3 regions of the Phyllobacterium sp. T2-21 genome follow, and region 1 is predicted to be linked to each of the others. Evidence: riboswitches for the same ligand, from Rfam matches in the RefSeq annotation. Region 1 holds a riboswitch; each other region holds the start of a gene.
The links. A riboswitch is a leader RNA that binds a small molecule or an ion and turns the genes downstream of it on or off. The one in region 1 is predicted to bind cobalamin.

Region 2: another riboswitch for cobalamin. It lies ahead of ACZ5FP_RS17470 (aromatic ring-hydroxylating oxygenase subunit alpha); the one in region 1 lies ahead of ACZ5FP_RS22745 (ribonucleoside-diphosphate reductase subunit alpha).
Region 3: another riboswitch for cobalamin. It lies ahead of cobU (bifunctional adenosylcobinamide kinase/adenosylcobinamide-phosphate guanylyltransferase); the one in region 1 lies ahead of ACZ5FP_RS22745 (ribonucleoside-diphosphate reductase subunit alpha).

Annotation. Positions count from the first base shown of each region.
Region 1 covers NZ_AP027915.1:126,711-132,712, reverse strand. Annotated here, with positions in the region: gene ACZ5FP_RS22750 (heme ABC transporter ATP-binding protein) at 1-681, shown strand, start outside; cobalamin riboswitch at 732-942, shown strand; gene ACZ5FP_RS22745 (ribonucleoside-diphosphate reductase subunit alpha) at 1,051-3,930, shown strand; gene ACZ5FP_RS22740 (ribonucleotide-diphosphate reductase subunit beta) at 3,984-5,123, shown strand; gene metH (methionine synthase) at 5,316-6,002, shown strand, end outside.
Region 2 covers NZ_AP027912.1:3,517,700-3,523,701, reverse strand. Annotated here, with positions in the region: gene ACZ5FP_RS17480 (L-fuconate dehydratase) at 1-378, shown strand, start outside; gene ACZ5FP_RS17475 (DUF1868 domain-containing protein) at 459-1,169, shown strand; cobalamin riboswitch at 1,281-1,480, shown strand; gene ACZ5FP_RS17470 (aromatic ring-hydroxylating oxygenase subunit alpha) at 1,606-2,850, shown strand; gene ACZ5FP_RS17465 (FAD-binding oxidoreductase) at 2,858-3,949, shown strand; gene purU (formyltetrahydrofolate deformylase) at 4,175-5,071, opposite strand; gene ACZ5FP_RS17455 (3-methyl-2-oxobutanoate hydroxymethyltransferase) at 5,076-5,873, opposite strand; gene ACZ5FP_RS17450 (NAD(P)/FAD-dependent oxidoreductase) at 5,890-6,002, opposite strand, start outside.
Region 3 covers NZ_AP027912.1:3,036,066-3,042,067, forward strand. Annotated here, with positions in the region: gene cobN (cobaltochelatase subunit CobN) at 1-3,305, opposite strand, end outside; gene cobW (cobalamin biosynthesis protein CobW) at 3,320-4,375, opposite strand; gene cobU (bifunctional adenosylcobinamide kinase/adenosylcobinamide-phosphate guanylyltransferase) at 4,380-4,904, opposite strand; cobalamin riboswitch at 5,067-5,300, opposite strand; gene ACZ5FP_RS15265 (cobyric acid synthase) at 5,451-6,002, opposite strand, start outside.

The DNA.
Region 1 (6,002 bases):
TCGGGTAAAACTACCCTGATGCGCGCACTCTCCGGTGATCTGCCGCATGAGGGCGTCATCAGCATCAACGGCACGCCGATCGACCGGCTGAAGCTCTGGCAGATGGCAACCATGCGGGCGATCCTGCCGCAATCCACCTCGCTGTCCTTCCCGTTCACCGTGCGTGAGATCGTCAAGCTGGGCATGACCAGCGGCCGCTCCGGTGTTTCGCGCCACAACGTGGACACACTGCCCGATGAAGCGCTTGAGCGCGTTGACCTCGCGGGTTTCGGCGGGCGGTTCTATCAGGAACTCTCCGGCGGCGAGCAGCAACGGGTGCAACTGGCGCGCGTCCTCTGCCAAGTCTGGCAGCCGGTGCTCGACGGCCAGCCGCGCTTTCTGTTCCTCGATGAGCCGGTGTCGAGCCTCGATATCAAACATCAGCTGATCATCATGCAGATTGCCCGCGACTTTGCCGATCGCGGTGGCGGGGTCATCGCTATCCTGCATGACCTCAACCTCACCTCCATGTTTGCCGACCGGGTCGTGGTCATGCACAGGGGGAGGGCCGATTCTGTGGGCACCCCCACGGAGGTCTTGACCGATGACCGCATCCTGCGCGTCTATGAATGTGCGCTCAAGGTGGGCGGTGTGCCCGGAAAATCCGTGCCGTTCGTCTTGCCGCAATCCGCAGCGTTCTGAGCAAGTGAAGATGCCGCTATCCACCTATTGACTAAAAACGGCGATTTGATACTAAATATAGATGTTATGGTTCTCCCCGAGTCGCAAGACCGGGAGCTAAGAGGGAAGCCGGTGAAATGTCCTGGACATTGATGCCGGCGCTGCCCCCGCAACTGTAAACAGCGAGTTGTTGTCGACAATGCCACTGGAGCCGCGCTTCGGGAAGGCCGACACCAGCGCCGACCTGTGAGCCAGGAGACCTGCCATGACATGATGAACGTCCACGGGCGGGGTGTCCCGGTGTGTCGCTTGCAATGGTCGGCCGCAAGCTGACCGGATTCTTGCACGCGTGCGCTCGACCTTTGCCCCCAACATTTGGGGTATAAGCACATGTCTCTTTCTCTTCAAACCACCCGCGCCGACGGTCAGTCGCCGGTTCGTCCCGCTGAACTGCAGCCATCATCCAGCGAGCCCGGCTATCGCGTCATTCGCCGCAATGGCTCGGTCACACCCTTCGACCCGCTGAAAATCACCGTTGCTCTCACTAAAGCCTTCCTCGCCGTCGAAGGCAACGTCGCTGCCGGTTCGCGCCGTGTGCACGATGTCGTCGAAGGCTTGACCGCCGACATCGTGACAACATTGAAGCGCCGCAGCAGTGAAGCCCGTCTGTTCCACATCGAGGATGTGCAGGATCAGGTCGAACTTGCCCTCATGCGCAGCGAAAACCACAAGGTCGCCCGCGCCTACGTGCTCTACCGGGAAGAACGCGCGCGAGAACGGGCGAAGCTGGTTGAACCCGTGGCCGAAACCGGCCCGTCCCTCAGCGTCACCCTGCTTGATGGGACCAGGGCACCGCTCGATGCGGCGCGCCTCGCCCGCATCATCGATGAAGCCTGTGAAGGACTTGAGGGGGTCAGCGCCGCACCGATCCTCAGCGAAACCCAGCGCAATCTTTACGACGGTATCACGCTCGATGAATTGTCGCTTGCGCCCATTCTGGCTGCACGCACACTCGTTGAAACAGAACCGAACTATTCCTTTGTCACCGCGCGGCTGCTTCTCGACAAACTGCGCCGCGAAGCCTTGAGCTTTGTCTTCGGCAGGCCCGAACAGGCGACCCAGCATGAAATGGCGGAGCGATACGCCGATTATTTCCCCGCCTATGTGAAGGCCGGCATTGAAGCCGAACTGCTCGATCCGGAACTCGCCCGCTTCGACCTGCGGAAAATATCAGCAGCCCTGAAGCCGGAACGCGACCTGCAGTTCCAGTATCTTGGCCTGCAGACATTGTATGATCGTTATCTCCAGCAGACACGCGGTATCCGGTTCGAACTGCCACAGGCCTTCCTGATGCGCGTTGCCATGGGCCTCGCCACCCGTGAGATCGACCGGGAAGCACGCGCCATCGAATTCTACGATCTGCTGTCGTCGTTCGACTTCATGGCTTCCACCCCGACCTTGTTCAATTCGGGCACGTTGCGCCCGCAGCTGTCCTCCTGCTTCCTGACCACCGTCGCCGACGATCTCGATGGCATCTTCAAGGCGGTGAAGGACAATGCGCTCCTGGCAAAATATTCCGGTGGCCTCGGCAATGACTGGACGCCCGTGCGTGGTCTTGGCGCCCATATCAAGGGAACCAACGGCGAAAGCCAAGGCGTTGTACCGTTCCTGAAAGTGGCCAACGATACGGCCATCGCGGTCAATCAGGGCGGCAAGCGCAAGGGCGCGGTCTGCGCCTATCTCGAGACCTGGCATGTCGACATCGAGGAGTTCCTCGATCTGCGCAAGAATACCGGTGACGACCGCCGCCGCACCCACGACATGAACACCGCCAACTGGGTGCCTGACCTGTTCATGAGCCGCGTCGAGGCGGACGAGCAATGGACCCTGTTCTCACCCGACGAGACGCCGGATTTGCACGACCTCTATGGCGCGGCATTCAAATCCGCCTACGAGGCCTATGAAGCCAAGGCCGCACGCGGGAAAATCCGTGTCTTCCGCACCGTGCGGGCACTGGATCTCTGGCGCCGGATTTTGACGATGCTGTTCGAGACGGGCCACCCATGGGTCACGTTCAAGGACCCTTGCAATATTCGCTCGCCGCAGGGTCATGTCGGCGTGGTGCATTCCTCGAACCTGTGCACGGAAATTACCCTCAACACATCGAAGGATGAGGTTGCGGTGTGCAACCTCGGCTCGATCAATCTTGCCAATCACATTGCAGCCGAAGGTCTCGACCTCAAGCGTCTGGCGCGCACTGTGGCAACGGCCATGCGCATGCTCGACAATGTCATCGACATCAACTTCTACACGATCCCGGAAGCGCGCCATTCCAACCTGCGTCACCGTCCGGTCGGCCTCGGGCTGATGGGCTTCCAGGATGCATTGCAGGCTCTGCGTATTCCCTATGCCTCCAACGAGGCCGTGGCTTTCGCCGATCTCAGCATGGAAGCCATTTCGTATCACGCCATTTCGGCATCCGTTGATCTTGCTGGCGAACGCGGCAGCTATCCGAGCTTCAGCGGTTCGCTCTGGTCAAAAGGCATTCTCCCGATCGATTCCATTGAACTGCTCGATCAGGCCCGCACGGCGACTGGTGCCAGGCTTTCGATGGACCGCAGCACTACCCTTGACTGGGAAGCCCTGCGCAAGCGGGTGACGACAACCGGAATGCGCAATTCCAACACCATGGCGATTGCCCCCACCGCAACGATTTCCAACATTTGCGGCGTTGCCCAGTCCATCGAGCCCGCCTATCAGAACCTATTCGTCAAATCCAACATGTCGGGCGACTTCACCGTCGTGAATGCTGCACTGGTGCATGACCTGAAGCAGCGCGGGCTATGGGACGAGGTGATGATTTCGGACCTGAAATATTTCGACGGCTCGGTGGGTGAAATCGACCGCATTCCCGCCGACCTCAAGGCGCTCTATGCCACAGCGTTCGAAATCGACAGCGCATGGCTGATTGCCGCGGCCTCGCGCCGGCAGAAATGGATCGATCAGGCTCAGTCCCTCAACCTCTATATTGCCAACCCGAGCGGCAAGAAGCTGGACGAGCTCTATCGCCTCGCTTGGAACAGCGGCCTGAAGACGACCTACTACCTCCGCTCGCGCTCCGCCTCGCACGTGGAAAAGTCCACGCTGAAAGGTACCGATGGCAAGCTCAACGCTGTCGCCGCCAAGCCGGCTGCCGAACCGATCATCCTGTCGGAACCGGCCGGCAATGCCTGCTTGATCAATGATCCGGACTGTGAAGCCTGCCAGTAAGCGCGCAACCGCGCCTGCCACACATGCTTTGCAATGAATTGAAGGAAAAGACCATGCTTGACTGGACCAACACCGAAGCTGCCGCCAATGCGGCCCGCGCCATCCATCCCGCCCTTGCACCGGATCAGGCACCCGCCGCCGATGCCACGGGTCTTGGCGATATCGTACGCGGCGGTGGCCGTGTGCGCGTCGACGACAAGGCGATGATCAACTCACGTGCCGACGTCAACCAGCTCCTGCCGCTCAAATATCACTGGGCCTGGGAGAAATATCTCAATGGCTGCAACAATCACTGGATGCCAACTGAGGTATCGATGCAGGCGGATATCGCCCTGTGGAAGTCCAGGGACGGGCTGACCGACGACGAACGCCGCATGATCAAGCGCAATCTCGGTTTCTTCGCGGCATCCGAGTCACTTGTTGCCAACAATATTGTCCTTGCCATCTACCGCCACCTGACCAATCCGGAATGCCGCCAGTATCTCTTGCGTCAGGCCTTCGAGGAAGCCGTCCATACCCATACATTCCAGTATATCGTGGAAAGTCTCGGGCTGGACGAGGGCGAACTCTTCAACATGTATCGCGAAGTGCCATCGATCACCGACAAGGCGGCATGGGCGCTCAAGCACACGCAAAATCTCGACAACCCGGATTTCAAGACCGGCACGCCGGAGATGGATCAGCAATTCCTGCGCGATCTCGTGGCCTTCTACGTCATTTTCGAGGGCATGTGGTTCTATACGGGCTTTGCCCAGATCCTGTCGCTTGGCAGGCGCAACAAGATGGTCGGCATTGCCGAACAGTATCAGTACATCCTGCGCGACGAGAGCATCCACATGAATTTCGGCATCGACGTGATCAACCAGATCCGCCATGAGAATCCGCATCTGTGGACGAAAGCCTTCACCGAAGAACTGCGCGGGATGATCAGGGATGCGGCAGAGCTCGAGGCGTCCTATGGCCGCGATACCATGCCGCGCGGGTTCCTCGGGCTGAATGCTGCGCTTTGCGAAAGCTATATGCACTTCATCGCCAACCGCCGCTGCGCCCAGCTCGGTCTCGCACAGGTCTTTCCCGACACGGACAATCCGTTCCCGTGGATGTCGGAAGCCATGGATCTGAAGAAGGAAAAGAACTTCTTTGAAACCCGGGTTATCGAATACCAGAATGGCGGAGCGCTGGCATGGGACTGATGTGTACGATGTCGGCTCTCGAGGACATTTTCGTCGCGTGACCGCGCTTGATGCGAGCATCACGGCTGCGGCGGGACAGGACGCCGCAGCTGCGACAGAATCTGCCGCCAATGGAATTGATTTGTTGACATAAAGATATCTTTATGTGAGTTTACGCCTCTCATCCCAAGATGGCCAAGAGGCGTTTGAGTCATGAATATTGCAGTCGATAATCTGTTCGGTCCCATGGGCGCTCCCCGGGATGGCTCGGAGGTGTTTGAAGCGCTGACCAAGGCGGCGCGCGAACGCATCCTGATTCTCGACGGGGCCATGGGCACGCAGATTCAGGGCCTCAGCCTGAACGAGGACGATTTCCGCGGCGAACGCTTTGCCGACTGCTCCTGTCACCTGCAGGGCAATAACGACCTTCTGATTCTCACGCAGCCCCAGGCCATCGAGGACATCCACTACGCCTATGCCATGGCCGGTGCGGACATTCTCGAAACCAATACGTTCTCTTCTACGACCATCGCCCAGGCTGATTATAGCATGGAAGAGGTTGTGTACGAGCTGAACCGCGACGGCGCCCGCCTTGCCCGCCGGGCCGCGATCAAGGCCGAACAGAAGGACGGCAAGCGCCGCTTCGTGGCCGGGGCGCTCGGACCGACGAACCGCACTGCCTCCATTTCGCCTGACGTGAACAATCCCGGCTATCGCGCCGTCACCTTCGACGATCTGCGTATTGCCTATGCGGACCAGGTGCGCGGCCTGATGGATGGCGGCGCCGATATCATCCTCATCGAAACGATCTTCGACACGCTGAACGCCAAGGCAGCGGTGTTCGCCACACAGGAAGTGTTCGAGGAAAAGGGCATCACCCTGCCCATCATGATTTCGGGC
Region 2 (6,002 bases), on a different replicon from region 1:
ATGTGCCAGAACCGCATTATGTTCAAGCAGTTCATCGCCGAAGGCGCCATCGATGTGGTGCAGATCGATTCGTGCCGGATGGGCGGCCTCAATGAAGTGCTGGCCGTGCTGCTGATTGCCGCCAAATATGAACTACCCGTCTGGCCGCATGCGGGCGGTGTCGGCCTGTGCGAATATGTGCAGCATCTGTCGATGATCGACTACATCGCCGTGTCGGGGACGAAAGAGGGGCGGGTGATCGAATATGTCGACCATCTGCACGAACATTTTGTCGATCCCTGCAACATCCGGGATGCCGCCTATATGCCGCCGTCGCTGCCGGGTTTCTCGATTGAAATGAAACAGGCGTCGATCGAGGAATATCTCCACCGGCCATAGGAAAAGGGGCGGGGCTTCATCAGTCTGACAAAGAGCTGTCCTATGGCGGTTGCATCGTCTTCTCTCGTCACGGGGTTCCCATGCTCGACCTGATCAAGCCTTCGCTTGCCCGCTTTGCCGCCAGCCTGCACCCGGAACCGCCGGTGCATCTCGGCCGACGCTACAACGGCGCGGGCGTCTTTCAGCCGGAACCCGGCAATACGGTGGTCTGCCATCTGGTGAAGGGCTCCGAGTCGGAAGCCTCGGTCATTGCCGTGCGCGACCGGATGCTGGCGATGCCCGATGCCGGCCAACTGGCCTTTACCCCCGTCTCCAGCCTGCACATGACGCTGTTTCAGGGCATTATCGAATATCGCCGCCGCCCGTCCTATTGGCCAGATGATGTTCCACTGGAGACAAGCATCGACGACATGACGCGGCTTTACGTGGATCGCCTGCAGGATTTCGAGGGATGCGGACCATTCAACGTCGAGGTGATCGATGTCACGCCCGCAGGCCTGACCGTGGCCGGTGCGAGCGAATATGACGAGCGCATCATGCGCGCCTGGCGCGACGAACTGGCCGTGCCGTTCGGTTACCGGCATCCTGATCACGACACCTATGTCTTCCACATCACGCTGGCCTATCCGATCGCGCGGTTCCCGGATGAAAGGCTCGGGGCCTGGCAGGAACTTCTGGATGATTGCCTAGCATTCATCCGGCGTGAATCGCCGGTCATTGCGTTGAATCCGCCCGCATTCTGCAGTTTTGCCGATATGAATCATTTCGAGGAACTGGTGGTTCTGGATTGAACCAGAGGCCGTTTGATCGCCAATCTGCGACATAGTGTACACGCGCCCGGCGTGTCGTCTTACGTAAATGCGATGTCGTTTCCGCACCTATTCTTTTTGGGTGCCTGATGCTTTTATCGGGGCACTTGAGGTGCCGCTTTTCTAGGGAAGCGGAGAATTGGGAAGCCGGTCGGAAACCCGGCGCTGCCCCCGCAACGGTAGTGGAGTGAAACACGGCATAACAGCCACTGGGTCACAACCCCGGGAAGGCGTCGTGACAGCCGATACGGCAACTCCAGAGCCCGGAAACCAGCCTCGGTACCAAAAACCGACTGATCGCGGTGGGCGATCAAGGAGCATGATTCTGTGCGGGCACCAGCCGGTGGCTGGCCGTGCAGGCGTTCTTCCTCCGTCACCACCAGTCAGTTCTTTCGCAACATCGAGGCGAGGACACGACATGGATATACGCAACGAACTGCTCCGGAACCTGAGAAACCGGAAACCCGGCTACGGCCTTGAACAGTCTTTCTATTCCGATCCGGATTATTTCCGGCTGGATATGGAGAACATCTTTTATCGCGACTGGCTGTTCATCGGCCATGATTGCGAAGTCGCCAAGCCCGGCAACTTCTTCACGGTGCAGGTCGGCGACTATCCCGTGGTCATCGTGCGCGACCGCCAGGGCCAGATCCGGGCTTTTCACAATTCCTGCCGCCATCGCGGCTCGCGCGTCTGCTCGGCCGAGCGCGGCACGTCGGCCAAGCTCGTCTGCCCCTATCACCAGTGGACCTACGAGCTTGACGGGCGCCTGCTGTTCGCCCGCCAGATGGGCGATGATTTCGACGCCAGCCAGCACAGCCTGAAGCCGGTGCAGTGCGAAAGCGTCGGCGGTTACATCTTCATCTGCCTGGCGCAGAATCCTGTCGATTTCAGCGCGACGCGCGCGCTGATCGAACCCTATCTCGCGCCGCACCACCTCACCGAAACCAAGGTCGCCTATCAGAGCACCATCGTCGAAAAGGGCAACTGGAAGCTGGTCTGGGAAAACAACCGCGAGTGCTATCACTGCGTGGCCAATCATCCCGAGCTGTGCAAGACCTTCCCGGAAGCGCCGAGCGTGAGCGGTGTCCAGGGCGCCGCAGACGATCCGGAAATTGCCGCGCATTGGCAGCGTTGCGAAGCGGCAGGCCTGCCCAGCATTTTCCGCATGTCCGATGACGGCCAGTACCGCGCCACCCGTGTGCCGCTGCTGCGCGATGCGGAAAGCTATACGATGAGCGGGCGCCGCGCCGTCGGCCGGCAGCTCAGCGACAGTGTCAACGAGAAGCAGATCGGCTCGCTGCTGCTGTTCCATTACCCGACCACCTGGAACCATATCCTCGGCGACCATGCCATTTCCTTCCGCGTGCTGCCGCTCGGCCCGGATGAAACGCAGGTCACCACCAAATGGCTGGTGCACAAGGATGCGGTCGAGGGCGTGGATTACACCATCGAGGAACTGACGCATGTCTGGCTCGAGACCAATGACCAGGACCGCCGGATCGTCGAGGAAAACGCATTCGGCATCCGTTCGCCCGCCTACGAGCCCGGACCCTATTCGCCCGAGCATGAAGGCGGCGTGCTGCAATTCCTCGAATGGTACTGCAGGTTCATGGAAGAGCGTCTCTCCGGCGGCGATACGCGGCTCAGCAAGGTAGCATAGGTACACAATGAACATGGGCGTTCCTCAGTCTTACCCGCACCTCGACCAGATGCAGCCATGGAATGACCGGCTGCATCTGCTGGAGTGTCTGTCGATCATCGAGGAAGCGCCGAATGTGAAGACTTTCACATTCCGTTCCGACAACCAGAACTGGTTCCGCTATGAGCCGGGCCAGTTCATGACCTTCGAGCTGCCGGTGCAGCCCGAAGCCGTCCTGCGCACCTATACGCTCTCCTCCAGCCCGTCACGGCCCTTCACCATCGCCGTGACGGTCAAGGCCCAGGAGAACAGCATCGGCACCCGCTGGATGCTGGATCACCTGACCCCGGGCATGCGGCTGAAGGCCTTCGGTCCGCTCGGCGATTTCTCCATGCGCAGGCATCCGGGGGAAAAGTACCTGTTCATCTCGGCCGGGTCCGGCATCACGCCGATGATGTCGATGACCCGCTGGATGCATGATTGCGCCCCGCAGAGCGATATCAGCTTCGTCACCTGCGCCCGCCGGCCCAGCGACATCATTTTCCGCAGGGAATTGGAATATCTGACAAACTGCATGCCCAACCTGAAACTGTCGTTCCTGATCAAGGAACACGAGATGGGGCAGGTGTGGACCGGTATCCGCGGGCGGCTGGAAGCGCCCAAGCTGCCGCTGCTGTCGCCGGATTTCAAGGACAGGACGATCTTCTGCTGCGGTCCGGAAGGTTTCATGCGCGATGTACGCGGTATGCTCGAAGCCAGCGGTTTCGACATGGCGCACTATCATCAGGAAAGCTTCGGTCCGGCTGCCGAACCCGTTCTGCCCGCCTTCGATGTGATGTCCACCGACGCCGTGGAAGCGTCGGCGACGATCACCTTTTCCATGTCGGGCATGGACGTGCCCTGCATGCCGGGGGATACGATCCTCAAGGCGGCGCGCGGCGCCGGTATCCGCATTGCGGCGGCCTGCGAATCCGGCCTGTGCGGCACGTGCAAGGTGATGAAACTCTCGGGCAAGTCCGAGATGGATCACAATGGCGGTATTCTCGACGAGGAAATCGACGAGGGATTTGTCCTCGCCTGCTGCACCAAGCCGCTCGGCAATGTGGAGATCGAAGCCTGAGCGCCGCCTTTTTGAGCTATTCTTCGTTCTCAAGTGCAGGCAATAACTGGCGGTGAAGGCTCGCATTGCGATCGTGCGTGGTTCGACAAGCTCACCATGAGGGAGAGGGTTGGGCTGCAATGCTTAATCACAAGCATTGCAGGATATGACTCCCTGAAGTCCTCATCCTCCCTCATGGTGAGCTTGTCGAACCACGCACCACGCACCGCAAAAAAATGCCTGTGCTTAGAACACCACGGTCTTGTGGCCATTGAGCATGACGCGGGATTCGAGGTGCTTCTTGACGGCACGGGCGAGCACCCGGCTCTCGATATCGCGGCCGGTGGCGACAAAGTCCTCGGCGCTCATGGCATGGCTGACCCGCTCGGTCTCCTGCTCGATGATCGGACCCTCGTCGAGGTCGGGCGTGACATAATGCGCCGTCGCGCCGATCAGCTTCACCCCGCGCTCGAACGCCTGATGATAGGGCTTTGCCCCCTTGAAGCTCGGCAGGAATGAATGGTGGATGTTGATCACCTTGCCGAACAGCCGCTTCGACAGAGTGTCCGACAGCACCTGCATGTAGCGGGCAAGGATGACGAGATCGGCGCCGGTGTCCTTGACGATCTTCAGCAGCGCCTCCTCCTGCGCCGTCTTGTTGTCCTTGGAGACGGGCAGCACATGGTAGGGGATGCCCTCATGCTCGGCAAAGCGGCGGCTGTCCTCGTGGTTGGAGACGATGGCGGCGACTTCCGCATCGAGCCAGCCGACCTTGATCTGGTAGAACAGGTGCAACAGCGCATGGTCGAACTTCGACACCATGATGACGATCTTCGGCTTCTTGGCCTGGTCGATCAGCGTGGTCTTCATGCCGAAGCGCTCGATGGCTGGCTTCAGCGCCCGCTCGACATCGTCCTTGGAGGTTTCTTCCGAGGCGGCAAAGGCGATGCGCATGAAGAAGCGGTTGGTCTGGCGGTCCCAGAACTGGTTGCTCTCGGCGATATTGGCATCCAGCGCCGCCAGCTCCGTCGTCACCGATGCCACGATCCCCGGCTTGTCTTCGCACGACAGGGTGAGGACGAAACCGTGCGTATAATCAGACGGCTGACGGGTTACGGGCGAGGTGGGGGACTGATGATCCATCGGTTCAAACTCCAGGAAGCTCTTTGAGAAAACGGTCCAGTTCGTCATGCGGAATTCCAACCACATGTTCGGCTGCCGGATAGTTTTTTGCGTGCACGTCTGCGACAAACTCGGAAAAGGCTGCGACCCTTTCCTGCTGCAGGCGATCATATTCGGCGGAAAAGTTGCGGTAGGTCTTGGCATGGCGCGGATAATGGCCGCGGTTCGATCCAAGAATATCCTCGGCGAAGAGATATTGCGCATCGCAGCCGGCACCTGCGCCCATGGAAATCATGAACAGCGAGGTGCGCTCGGAAATGGCGGTTGCAACCGCCACAGGCACCACCTCGATTTCGGCGGCAAAGGCCCCGGCTTCTTCCAGTGCCTTGGTCTGGCGCCAGATATCGAGCGCGCTTTGCGCCGTCTTGCCGACAGCTTTGAAGCCGCCGGTCCAGGTCGCCTTTGACGGGATCAGGCCGACATGGCCGCAGATGGGAATGCCTTCATCGCGCATGCGCCGGATCGTCGACAAGCTGGCCGCGCAATAGACCGCATCGCCGCCCGCACGCAAGGCGGAAAAGGCAGCGCGCACATAATCCTCCGCCGTGGCGAAATCGCCGTATTCAAGCCCGGGAATGGTGAAACAGGATGGCGCCGCATCGCGGAACGCGGGAGAGAGCAGCGCAGGCGGGACGGACAGGATATCGACCCGCGCGCGCTCGGCGGCTTCCGCCTCCTCAAGCGTTTCGACCCGCAGCATGGTCAGCTGGCGACGGCCTTTCATTGCGAGAATGTCCGCCACCGTGGGGCGTTTGCTGGTCATGGTGTCTCCGTCCGTTTCAGGCTGCGAGCAGCGATTTGAGTTTGATGTCCGGGGCGGCAAGATGAGCCTGATCGGGACAGGCGCTGCGGGCAATCAGCATTTCCGCCAGCCTTATATCCCGGGCGACGC
Region 3 (6,002 bases), on a different replicon from region 1:
ATCCCGCCTTCGAACTGGTAGTAATCATCGGAGTCGAGCAGGTCGTGCTCGCGGTTGTCCTGATTCTGCACCACGGCCTCGACGGTACGCAGGCGCTCTTCGAGAAGACCGCGCTCGGCCTTGCCCTCTTCCCCCGCACCATAGGCATAGCCGCCCCAGACCAGCCATGCCTCGGCAAGGTCGTCGCGCTTGTCCCAGGCCTTTTCGTCGATCAGCGTCTGCAGGCCGGCACCATAGGCACCGGGCTTCGATCCGAACACGCGAAAGCCGGCCCGCTGCTTTGCCGTCTTCTCGTCGGCACCTTCCGCCACAAGCCGCGCCTGCTCGCTGCGCATGCGCAGGGCGATGGGATTGTCTTCCGCGTCTTCGGGCAACGCGCCGACCGCCCGCACCGCCGTGTCGAACAGTGCAATCTGGTCGGGGAAGGCATCGCGGAAAAAGCCGGAGATGCGCAAGGTCACGTCGACGCGCGGACGGCCAAGCACGGCAGGCGGGATGATCTCGTATCCGGTGACACGCCGCGAAGCCATGTCCCAGACGGGTTTGACGCCGATCAGGGCCAGCGCCTGTGCAATATCGTCACCGCCGGTGCGCATGTTTGATGTGCCCCAGGCGGTCAGCCCCAGCGAGGTCGGCCATTCGCCATGATCCTGCGTGTAGCGGCGGATCAGCAGTTCAGCCGATTTCTGCCCGAGTTCCCATGCGGCGGGTGTCGGTACGGCGCGGCTGTCGACGGAAAAGAAATTGCGTCCGGTCGGCAGAACGTCAGGGCGGCCGCGCGTCGGTGCGCCGGAGGGTCCCGGCGCCACAAAGCGTCCGTTCAGCGCCGTCATGAGCCCGGTCATTTCGGCTGCGCCGCAGGCCATCACAGCCGGATGCAGGGTCGCGCGGATACCGTCCAGAACCGTTTGCGTTGCCTGCCAATCCCCGGGGCAAGCGGTTTCACCGGCCACCAGCCGGGCCGCCAGCAACTCGATGCGCTCCACCGTATCGCCGGCAATGCGCCATGGCTCGCTGGTGACGGCGTTCAGAATTTCGGGCCGTTCCGCATTCCAGGGCGCGGCCATGTCGCAATCCAGCGGATCGAAACCGGCAAAGCCGAGATCAGCGGCGATGGCGCGCTGCAGGCTCTGGTCAGCGCCAACGCCCGAACCGCGTGGCACGCGCGCCAGCGCGACCACCAGATCGGTGAGCAGGCGCCCCTCCGGCGACAGGCCGAAAATATGCAGGCCGTCGCGGATCTGCATTTCCTTGAGATCGCAGAGATAGGCGTCGAGTTTCTGCAGGGCGAGATCGTCGGGATCGTGATCGTGAATGCCCGCATCGCTGTCGAGACCGATATCGCGGACGAGATCAAGAATCTGCACCTTGAGGCGCACAAGGCGGCGCGGATCGACGCCGGAGGCTTCGTAATATTCGTCGACCAGCGCTTCGAGGTCCTTCAGCGGCCCGTAGCTTTCGGCCCGGGTCAGCGGCGGTGTCAGGTGATCGATGATGACGGCGGCGGAACGGCGTTTTGCCTGTGTGCCCTCGCCCGGATCGTTGACGATGAACGGATAGATATGCGGCACCGGCCCCAGCACCGCCTCGGGGAAACAGCTTTCCGACAGCGCCAGCGATTTGCCCGGCAGCCATTCGAGATTGCCGTGCTTGCCCACATGCACGATGGCATGCGCATCGTAGACACTGCGCAGATAGGCATAGAAGGCGAGATAGCCGTGCGGCGGCACCAGATCGGGCGAATGATAGGTGTCCTTCGGATCGATATTGTAGCCGCGTGCCGGCTGAATGCCGACCAGCACCGCGCCGAACCGGCTGAGCGGCAGCGCAAAGCCCCGCGCCGCATCGAGGAAGAACGGATCGGCATCCGGCGCACCCCAGCGCGCCGTCACCTTCTCCTGAATCACTTGGGGAAGCGATTGAAAGAAGCTGTTGTATTGATTGAGCGAAATCGTCTCGCGGATGGCGCGCCCGTCGCTGGCCGCATTGGTCGGGCCCGCCATCAGATGGTTGATCAGCGCTTCGCCATCGGCGGGCATATCGGCGATATCGTATCCGGCATCGCGCATGGATTTCAGCACCTGCCATGTACCCGCAGGGGTGTCGAGCCCGACGCCATTGCCAAGCCGTCCGTCCCGGTTGGGATAGTTGGCCATGACGAGCGCAACGCGGCGCTCGTCCGGTTTGCCCGTGCGCAGACGTGCCCAGTTCGCCGCGAGATCGGCAACGAAGGCGACACGGTCGGCCTGCGGTTCATGCATGACGATATTGGCCTGCACCGCTTCGTCGAAATGCTGCGCCGACTTGAACGACACGGCGCGCGACAAAACCCGGCCATCCACCTCAGGCAGGGCAACATTCATCGCCAGGTCGCGGGCGGAAAGGCCCTGATCCGACTGGCGCCACTGCTCGGCGCTGGAGCCGGAGAAGATGACCTGCAGCACCATTGCGCCATCATGTTCAAGCACCGTCGGCTTGCGCGCGGAACCGGGTGCAGACACGGCAAACCCCGTGGCATTCAACACCACGGCGGGCGGCGCTTCGGCAAAGATGCTCTCCAGCGTGGCGATGGAAACCGGGTCCTTCAGGCTGGAGACGAACACCGGCAGCGGATTGAGCCCCTTGGCGCGCAACGCATCAAGCAAAGCCGCCACAGGCTGGGTCTGGCCGCTCTGCACCAGCGCCCGGTAGAAGCAGATGGCAATGACAGGCGCGCCGTCCGTCCAGTCATGGCGCATCGCGTCCAGCGAGGGTGCTGAATTGCCGGGCCACCACAACCCCGCCTTGAGCAGCGGCGCGGCCTCCTGCGGCTTCTCGCCTGATGAGATCAGCGCCGCGCAATAGTCGAGGAAACGCTGGGCATTCTGCGCCCCGCCCTCCAGCAGATAATGCCAGAGCGCATCGCGATCATGCCGGGCGACGGTCGAAAACCGGTCGAGCCCCGGATCGGGCTTGTCGTCCCCCGGCAGCACCGCAAGCTGCACCTTGTGATTGACGGCGCAGGCATGCAGCGCTTCGAGGCCATAGGGCCAGTAGCTCTCGCCGCCGATCACCCGGACGACGATCAGCCTGGCATGGCGCGCTGTCCGCTCGACATAGGCGTCGACGGACATCGGGTGTGACAGGCTCATCATATTGGCAAGGCGCAGCGAAACTGCACCGTCGCCCTGCCGCCGTGCGGCGGCAAGGCTCGCCAGTTCCGTATCGGCGGCGGACAGGAACAGCACATCTCCCGGCGTCTGGCCGAGGTCGATGGCCTCGGTGCCTTCAGCGATGGTGCCTTTCTGGGCAAGCAGGAGATGCATTCAATATCCTATCGTCAGGCAGCGGCAGCGGCGGTGACCGCCGATGTAATGGCGTCGTTGTCGATATCGTGCAGTCCGATGACGACGAGACGGGTCTGCCGTTCCTCGCCCGGATTCCACGCGCGGTCGAAGTAATGCTCGATGCGCGTGCCGACGGCCTGCACCACCAGCCGCATCGGCTTGCCGGGAACATCGGCAAAGCCTTTCAGGCGCAGGATGTCGTGATCGGCAATCACGGCCTTCAGCTTTTCGACAAAGTTTTTGGGTTCGGCCACCGGACCAAGCCCGACAACAAAGCTCTCGAACTCGTCATGGTCGTGCTCTTCGCCCGCTTCATGTTCCATTTCATGGTGCGACTTGCGGTTGGCAATGTCCTCTTCGGTGCCGACGCCGAGACCGAGCAGCAGTTCATTGCTGAGCTTGCCGAAGCTGGCCGATACCATGTTGAGCGAGCGCGACGAGCGGCTCTGCACATCGCCGCGCACGCCGTCGAGCTGCTTGTCGCTGATCAGGTCGCTCTTGTTCAGCACGATCAGGTCGGCGGCACGGATCTGGTCCTCGAACAGTTCCTCGAGCGGGCTGTCATGGTCGAGCGATTCGTCCTGGATGCGCTGGGCATCCACCTTGTCGTGGTCATCGGCAAAGCGGCCTTCGGACACGGCGGAAGCGTCGATCACGGTGACGACACCGTCAACCGTCACCTGCGTCTTGATCTCCGGCCAGTTGAAAGCTGCAACCAGAGGCTGCGGCAGCGCGAGGCCCGAGGTCTCGATGACGATATGATCCGGACGGTCCGGACGGTCGAGCAGCTTGGTCATGGTCGGGATGAAATCATCGGCCACGGTGCAGCAGATGCAGCCATTGTTCAATTCGATCACATCCTCATCCCGGCAGGCTTCGATGCCGCAGCCCTTGAGCAGGCCGCCGTCGACACCAAGATCGCCGAACTCATTGATGATGAGCGCGATGCGCTTGCCATTGGCATTTTCGAGCAGATTGCGGATCATCGTGGTTTTGCCCGAACCGAGAAAACCGGTGATGACCGTTGCTGGAATCTTCTGACCCTGCATATTCCTATCCCTTCATGGTGAGCGGCAGCCCGGCTGCCACGAAATAGACTGTTGCCGCGGCCTGTGCCACGGCCTGATGGAGACGTCCGGCATGGTCGCGAAAATCGCGCGCCATGCGGTTCTCCGGTACAATGCCGAGACCCACTTCGTTCGAAACCAGAACGATCGAGCCCGGAAGTTTCGGCAGCACTTGCATGAGCTGCCGTGTCTCGGCGGTGATATCGCGCTCGGCCATCATCAGATTGGTCAGCCAGAGCGTCAGGCAATCGACGAGGATCGCTTTTCCTTCGGCTGCAACCCCCTGCAGGGTGTCCACCAGATCGAGCGGCTCTTCGATGGTGTGCCAGGATGATCCGCGCTGCGCCTTGTGCAGGTCGATGCGGACTGACATTTCCTCGTCCCAGGACCTGCCGGTTGCGAGATAAACGGGCTCAAGGCCGGAAGCCATGATCAGGCCTTCGGCAAAGCTGGACTTGCCCGAGCGGGCACCGCCGAGAATGAAGGTCACGCCGTGATTCAGCTGGGGCATCGCCGTCACTGCAATCGCGATGATCCGTCAGGTACGATCAAGCGGAATGCGGGCGGGGAAACGAGCGCGTATACAATGCGAGCAGCCATAACAACCTCCGTGCTGGGCCTGAAGGGACACGACCCTTCGGTTCTTGGGCAGGATTGCCCCGAGCGCTTCCTGGGAAACGCTCTATGACTGGCAGGTCTCCTGGCTCGCGGGTCACATGATGAATGCCGCCTTCCCGGTTTCCCAGTGGCTGCCTTCTGCATATGCGTCAGGCTTTGCATTGATCCTCGCCGCTCTACAGTCGCGGGGTCGGCTGCGGTGGGGTCGCCCTTGAGGGTACAACCGTCGCATTCCCTTTTGATCCCTTGGCCTTTGGCCAATATGGGAACCAATCATGGCTGGGACGTTATTCACCCCCCACGGGAAATGTCAATGGAATCCGCGCGGTTTGCTCAGGGAGTAGTGGGTGGTTCGACAAGCTCACCATGAGGGAGGTGGAGGATTGCAGGGGATATGTTCTGCAATCTCCGCGATTAGCATTGCAGCCCACCCATCCCCTCATGGTGAGCTTGTCGAACCACGCACCGCAGCACATGCAAGCAGCGCGTCCACATCCAGCACTGTTTCAAGCTCGGCAGCGATACTGTCCAGCGCGGCGTCCACCCCGGCCTTGTAGTCGAATGTTTCAGCGGCAATGCCCATCGTGCCCAGCAGCGCGGCACGAAACCGGTCCGCCGCAAAAAGCCCGTGCAGATAGGTGCCGAACACCTTGCCGTCCGCCGATATGGCGCCGTCATCGACGCCGTTGATGCGCACGGCGGGGCGCGAACAGTCCGGGCCGGTCGTCCGGCCCAGATGAATCTCGTAGCCATCGAGCGGCAGGTCGAACGGCAGCGACTGCGCCGCCACGTTGCGCACGGTCTTTTCCGGCTCCATCACCGTATCGATATCGAGATGCCCAAGCCCTGCCGTCTCCGTCACGCTGCCCTCGATGCCGTCGGGATCGCGTACGGTCCGGCCGAGCATCTGGAAACCGCCGCATATGCCGATGATATGGCCGCCGCGCCGCCGGTGCAGGTCGAGATCCCTGTCCCAGCCGTTCTCGCGGAA